Regions from separate parts of the Pantanalinema rosaneae CENA516 genome, predicted to be linked through region 1. Evidence: riboswitches for the same ligand, from Rfam matches in the RefSeq annotation. Region 1 holds a riboswitch; the other holds the start of a gene.
What was found. Region 1 has a riboswitch for cobalamin ahead of ACN4EK_RS00200 (hypothetical protein). Riboswitches for the same ligand answer to the same signal wherever they lie in the genome.
Positions count from the first base shown of each region.

Region 2: linked by a shared signal. The riboswitch ahead of ACN4EK_RS02390 (hypothetical protein) and the one ahead of ACN4EK_RS00200 (hypothetical protein) in region 1 are both predicted to bind cobalamin.

Region 1 covers NZ_JBLZFZ010000001.1:69,601-73,010, reverse strand. The annotation lists gene ilvD (dihydroxy-acid dehydratase) at 1-801, shown strand, start outside; gene ACN4EK_RS00205 (DUF1636 domain-containing protein) at 1,025-1,405, opposite strand; gene ACN4EK_RS00200 (hypothetical protein) at 1,421-1,861, opposite strand; cobalamin riboswitch at 2,201-2,348, opposite strand; gene ACN4EK_RS00195 (phosphatase PAP2 family protein) at 2,495-3,247, shown strand; gene ACN4EK_RS00190 (hypothetical protein) at 3,259-3,410, opposite strand, start outside.
Region 2 covers NZ_JBLZFZ010000003.1:50,575-53,984, reverse strand. The annotation lists gene ACN4EK_RS02395 ((2Fe-2S) ferredoxin domain-containing protein) at 1-847, opposite strand, end outside; gene ACN4EK_RS02390 (hypothetical protein) at 870-1,139, opposite strand; cobalamin riboswitch at 1,166-1,321, opposite strand; cobalamin riboswitch at 1,426-1,571, shown strand; gene ACN4EK_RS02385 (energy-coupling factor ABC transporter permease) at 1,605-2,357, shown strand; gene ACN4EK_RS02380 (energy-coupling factor ABC transporter substrate-binding protein) at 2,362-2,664, shown strand; gene cbiQ (cobalt ECF transporter T component CbiQ) at 2,665-3,410, shown strand, end outside.

The DNA.
Region 1 (3,410 bases):
ACCGTTCACAGTCCAACGATGAAAGCAGCCCTTGATCGCTGGGATGTCATGCGGACTAATGACGCGGCTGTGCATACCTTCTTCAAAGCGGGGCCTGCTGGCATTCCCACCCAACAAGCCTTCAGTCAATCGACTCGCTGGGACTCCCTTGACCTCGATCGCGAGAACGGCTGTATCCGTCGCCTCGAAAATGCTTACAGCACTGAAGGGGGACTGGCGGTACTCTACGGCAACTTAGCAGAACGCGGTTGCATCGTGAAAACGGCTGGCGTAGACGAAAGTATTCTGGTGTTTGAAGGCAAAGCCCGGATCTATGAAAGTCAGGATGCGGCAGTTAAAGGCATTCTGAATGACGAAGTCCAACCGGGAGATGTGGTAATCATTCGCTACGAAGGTCCACGGGGCGGCCCCGGGATGCAGGAAATGCTGTATCCCACCAGCTACCTGAAATCTAAGGAGCTAGGCAAGGTCTGTGCGCTGTTAACCGATGGTCGGTTCTCGGGGGGCACGTCGGGGCTATCGATCGGGCATGTGTCGCCGGAAGCAGCAGCCGGTGGCAACATAGCGCTGGTACAGGATGGCGATCGCATCTTGATCGACATTCCTAATCGCCGGATCAATGCTGACCTATCGACGGAAGAATTAGCCAATCGGCGGGTAGCAATGGAAGCGAAGGGTAAGGATGCCTGGAAACCGGCTCAGCCCCGACAGCGACGGGTGACAGCCGCCCTGAAAGCCTATGCTCTTCTGGCAACCAGTGCGGATCAAGGGGCGGTGCGTAACCTGGAGATGCTCAATTAACCGGTAGCACACTCAACTTGAATCTGAAGGTTTAGGGATGCTGAGACAACAGTTTCAGCATCCCCATTGCCTTTAATTGGAACATGTAGGAATGGGAATTAAATAACTCCGCATCTCTTTGTACGGGCGCGGCATGCGGCAGAGATTTTTGGGACAATGGCAAGGACTTTTTACCGAATGCCACGCCCCTACGCAAAATTACACCTTAATCAATCTGTAATCCTTAGGCGATCGGTAAGGGAGGCAACACCGCATGAATGCCCTGTTTCACTGCTTCTGGACGATCTTTATAGGGTACTCTGCCATCTGGAGCCGCCGCATACTGCTGACAAAATTGTAGGAGTTCAGGGATGGAATCAGTAGGAGAGAGTTGATGCAAAATAAAGGTAAGTTTCTGAGGTGCGGTAAATGCCACCATACAGGAACGATCGCAGGCTCCCATACAGCGTACTGGTTGCAGATGGATGCGATCGCGAATTCCAGAGGTTTCTAGACCAGCTTTGAGCTGGTTGAATAACAATTGCCCTTCACTTAACCCCTCTGGTGCGGCTTCAGTTTCAGCCAACTGGCAGAGTGTACAAACCAACAACGTATTTTGTGTCATGGATTCCCTGGTGATTTAGATGGCATGATCAAGCTGAAATTCTGTCCAACGCTGCTGCATCTGCTGGTAACAAGCCACTGGAGAGACGGCGAGATTTTGGAGCAAATTAATATCGGGTCGTCCCTGTTCATTAATCAGCAACAGTACGTCTCGGGCAGGATTGTATGTCTCGATCGTCTGGAGCAGTCGTGTGATCAATCCTGTGTCCAGGTTTAAAGCCTGTAAATACTCCGATACGTGTGACATGGGAATGAAGTGGGTCGTATATTCCACTAAGTCAGCCTGCCAATCCACAGCCCCGGCATCTGCGATCGCCATCTCACAAACGACCATCCCCCGCCCGTGGGTGATGAACCCTTGCCATGCGGCATGTCCCAGGGGCAGCAAATTCTCGCGAATAAACAGATTTTGCCAGTAGCCTAAACACCCCTGCCAGGTACTATCTTGAGGTCGCATACTTATCTCCCAATCGTTGCCTTGTCATCATGTCTAAATCCTGTGAAAATGCATCTTTGGCACTGTGTTGCCCCATCACCACTGCCGCCCCTGACTCTCGGCATCTAATGAGTGCTCTAGGGTCGATCGCCCCCAGATGCCCGTCTTGCTGTAGACCCAGATAGTCAGGGTGATGGTAGTTCTGAACGTCTACCGGGTCAGTTCATTGAATCGTGATGAAATTCTGAGCGATCGCAGCTGAGATGCAGAGACAAGCCGCGATCGTAGCCTAAGAATAAAATAACAAAATTGACCATCATCCGTACCTCGCAGATGAAACATAACGGGTTTACCAATCTCCTAAGGAGCCATCAGTCGGTGGGCATCCTGACTAAGAAAGCACGATCGCTTTCATCACAGTTGCGGGACAGCGGCAGATTTGCACTGCTCTTTCCCCCTCACGTCTGAATGGCTGCTCCCCATCAGAACCGACTTGAGTATATGCAGAGTAACACACAATCAGGTGATGCGGCTGCACTCCCTCAACGAATGTGATACCGACTGATCCCCCGAGTCTCAGGATATCGAACTTAGGACAGTGGTGAAAGCGGCAATCGGTACGATACGGTTGGGAGTCAGTCACCCTCAACCGTAATGGCAAATTTTCAGTTCCAACAGCACTCCCATGCCTTTTGGCAGTTCTTGCAGCAGGTATTGCAGGCACACTGGCGATCGCTGCTATTGCTGGGGCTGGGGGTAGGTCTACCCTTGTTTTTATTTGAGCAACTGGCAGTTGCCATCTCCCGGCAGCAGGGGGGCTTCCTGTGGGATGAGCCGATTTTGTTAGCCGTTCATGCCACTACGACAGTATTCTGGGATCGGCTGGTTCCAATCTTGACGCGGCTGGGTGGGTTTAAGGGGGTCACTCTCCTGACCACATTGTTATCATTCTGGTTACTCCGGCAACAACGGTGGCGATCGCTGATTTATTTGCTTCTAACTATGATTGGCAGTGGGTTGATCAATCGGCTGGCTAAGGCGGTATTACATCGAGTGCGCCCCAGCTTATGGACACCCCTAGCTCCTGAAGCGGATTTTGCTTTTCCCAGTGGTCATGCGACGGCGAGTATGACGTTTGTAGCAGCGATCATCATTCTTACCTGGGGAACTCGCTGGTGTTGGTTAGCCGTCTTAGGCGGAAGTAGTTTTGTGCTGGCGATCGCCTGGACCCGGTTATACCTGGGGGTGCATTTTCCCAGTGATATTGTGGCAGGCTGGTTAGTGTCAATTGCCTGGGCGATCGGGGTGAGTGTTGCGATTCGACCGCATCTGACGGCATCCACCCGGCGGGAGGAAGTTCAGTTAACTACGGAGGAAGCCCAAACCTTATCTAGAGACAATCTGTAGAGGTGAGTATATTATGCCATGACCACGATCGCCTCTACATAAACTTTCTGGCGTTTCTTGTCTACATCTAACACAACCCAACGAATTGGCTCTCCCTGTTTCTGTAACTCCATCTCGATCGCCTGTTCTAATTGGGCTAATGAGTCACATAGATCAACTTCTA
Region 2 (3,410 bases), on a different contig from region 1:
GATGAGAATCGACAATCTGTTTCGCCACCTCTGGAGTGACGCGGGTATACCAGGTTCGCTCACGTAGTGCTTCAGAACGCGGGTCGCCAGAGTAAAACACCACTGGTCCCAACTTGCAAACTTCCAGGCAACCTGCATTCATCACCGTCACATCCAGTCCAGCTTCCTCAACGGCTTGTTGGAGGGCTTCATAAGTGGGTTGCCAGTTGCGCGAGGGGTAGCAGCGACTGGAACGACAAACCGAGATGTAGGGACGCTTCAAGGGATTATGGTCAAACGGAATGGGACGATCGCCCAGCACATAAATCTGACGCAATTCCTCATATAAACTCAGCTTGTCGAGTTGGGGTTTGCCTTCCGGTAATAAGTCTTCATCTGCTCCCAAGAACGGATTGGGCAGAAACAGATTCATCATCTTTTCGCCCGCTCCATTCCAGAATTGAATGCCCCAACTCCGAGGTTCACCCCGCTCATTCAAGCGACGATACAGCGATGCTCGGTGGATCAACCGCTGCTGCCGAAGCTCCGGTGGCGTTTTGCAAAGGGGACCGCCCAAATGCTCTTCCACACACAGATGTAGATGCCATGCTTCGGTGACGACAGTGAGGTAGCCATCGTAGAGAATACAAATCTTCGGCGGCTGCGTAAATTCCAGCTCTAGAACACTGCCTTCCACCACATGACCCACTTGAGTCTCTTGCCAACGCTCTTGAAACAGAGTGTAGAGCAATGGACCGACGACATCGATCGTGCAAGGAAAGTCTTCATATTCAATGCTCTGCCCCGCATAGACAGGTTCTGTGCTGCGACGGTTGAGCGGGGTAATCCAGCGGGAGAATTCACTCATGGGATTGATCACAGTCTTCAGGTCAACGAGAAGTACGCTGTAGAATTCGCTGGTGGTTTAACACCAGAACGGTGTAGAAGGCAAAGAGGGCGATCGCCCAAATGCTGTCTCGCACAAACATTCGCAGGAACACATCAACCGTAAGACCATGCATGCCGACCCATTGATTGACCAGTAGAGTGCCGCTCTGATAGGCGGCAAATCCCAGCAACAGCGATATTCCTAACCACAAGCCCTGTCCTGCCCAACTCCGGCGGCTAAACGGTTGCGGCGTTGAGGCGATTAATACCACAGCAATCGTTCCTAGCAGATAGAAATGAACATTAACAATGATCGGCGGGAATTCTGACTCAGAGTTTTTGCTAAAAGTTCAGCAATCTCCTTACATCTTCGGGACAGCGGCAGATTCACGCTGCACTTCCCCCTTACGTCTGACGGCTGCTCCCCATCAGAACCGATGTCTCACCAAAGAATAGCATGGCGTGAGGAGAGCCGCACATTGTGAATCAAGCAGTTGAGCATACTTAATGTTGCGTAAGGTAACAACGAGGTTGAGTATTCCAACTTGCAGTGATACGCTCCTACTGTGTTTGATCGGCTCTGGTGGGGAACAGCCACCGGAAGTAAATGGGGAAAGAGTAGTGCAAAGCTGCCGCTGTCCCGCAACTGTGATGAGAGTTTGTCCTCTCTAAGTCAGGATGCCCGCCGATGTCAAAATCCATGTTGGATAAACCAGTCTGCGAGGCTACAGACGGACATGAAATTGCGTCTAGTGTTGCGCCTTGCCATCATGGCAGGGCTAAGTTGCTATTTAATCGTTGGTTCGCCCGCGCCTGCCCAAGCGATGCACATTATGGAAGGGTTCTTACCTGTACAATGGGCGGTATTTTGGTGGGTGGTGTCGTTGCCGTTCTTTCTTGTGGGACTGCGATCGCTGACTCGCATTACCAAACAAAATCCTGAGTTAAAGCCACTGATAGCGTTAGCAGGCGCATTTACCTTTGTCCTATCTGCTCTAAAAATTCCTTCAGTAACAGGCAGTTGTTCACACCCTACGGGGACAGGCTTAGGAGCGATTCTGTTTGGTCCTTCGGTGATGACGGTGTTAGGTGCTCTGGTATTGTTTTTTCAAGCATTGTTACTAGCCCACGGTGGCTTAACAACCCTCGGTGCCAATATGTTTTCGATGGCGATCGTTGGTCCATATGTAGCATATGGTATCTATCATCTGATCTTAAAAACAGGGCATCAAAAGGTCGCCATTTTTCTGGCTGCTGCCTTAGCAGATTTGTTTACCTATGTCACCACTTCAATTCAGCTTGCTCTGGCATTTCCTGCTGCTCAGGGTGGTTTTATGGCGGCATTCCTTAAGTTTGCTGGGATTTTTGCTGTGACACAAGTTCCCCTCGCAATTACTGAAGGATTGCTGACGGTGCTGGTATGGAATTGGCTGCAATCTTATGCTCGCCCGGATCTAGAAACCCTGAAAGTATTGAAGCAGGAAGCCTAAAATCATGAGCAAACAACCGACGAAATACGAGAACTGGCTGTTGATCATCGCAGTTCTAGCGCTGGCAGTGCTGCCTTTGATCTTTGTCAAGGGTGAATATGGGGGTGCCGATGGACAGGCTGAAGCCGCGATTGGGGAAATTCAACCCGGATACGAACCCTGGTTTAAGCCCTTGTATGAGCCACCGAGTGGGGAAGTAGAAAGCCTTTTATTTGCTTCCCAAGCGGCATTGGGAGCGGGGGTGATTGGCTATGTCATCGGGCTGTATCGCGGCAGCAGTAAGCGACAGGAACAGGAGAAAGAGTGATTGCATCATCATCTTGATGTTTACACTTACGCAAATCGCCTGCGGCAGATTTCGCCACAACAAAAGCTGTTATTTGCGATCGCAGTGCTTGTCATTGCCCTGATCACTCATCCCATTCCACAACTGCTGATTGCGGTTTGGTTAGGCATATGGACTGTAGGGTATGCTCGCATCCCTGCAAGGGTTTACCTGAGTGTTTTGATGGTTGCTGGACTGTTTTTGCTGACGAGCATTCCTGCGTTAGTAGTGAGCGTTGTTGCAGTCGATCAGATCGCATCCATTCAACCCGATCCAGTTGCCGGTATCACGTTTGGCAATGGATATTTCTTTGTTAGCCGAGACGGGCTGATTCGAGCCTTCCAAATTGGCATGCGATCGCTTGCCTGTACGTCCTGCCTGCTGTTTTTACTATTTACCATTCCGTTTACCGATCTGTTGCAGGTACTACGACAGTGGCGTGTGCCGATACTGCTGACTGAACTGTTACTGCTGATGTATCGATTTATCTTCTTGTTTTTAGACGTGGTGACTGAACTGCAACTAGCCCAAAGGGCTAGAGGTGGCTATCGTACCCGTCAGCGTTGGATGTATAGTGTGGGGCTATTGGTGAGCCAATTATTGGTGCGATCGCTGCAACATTACCATCATTTTTCTCTTGCACTAGCATCTCGTGGTTTTAATGGGAACTTTCAAGTTTATTCCAACGTGTCTTACCGCTACTCTAAACGATATGCGATTGAATCTTT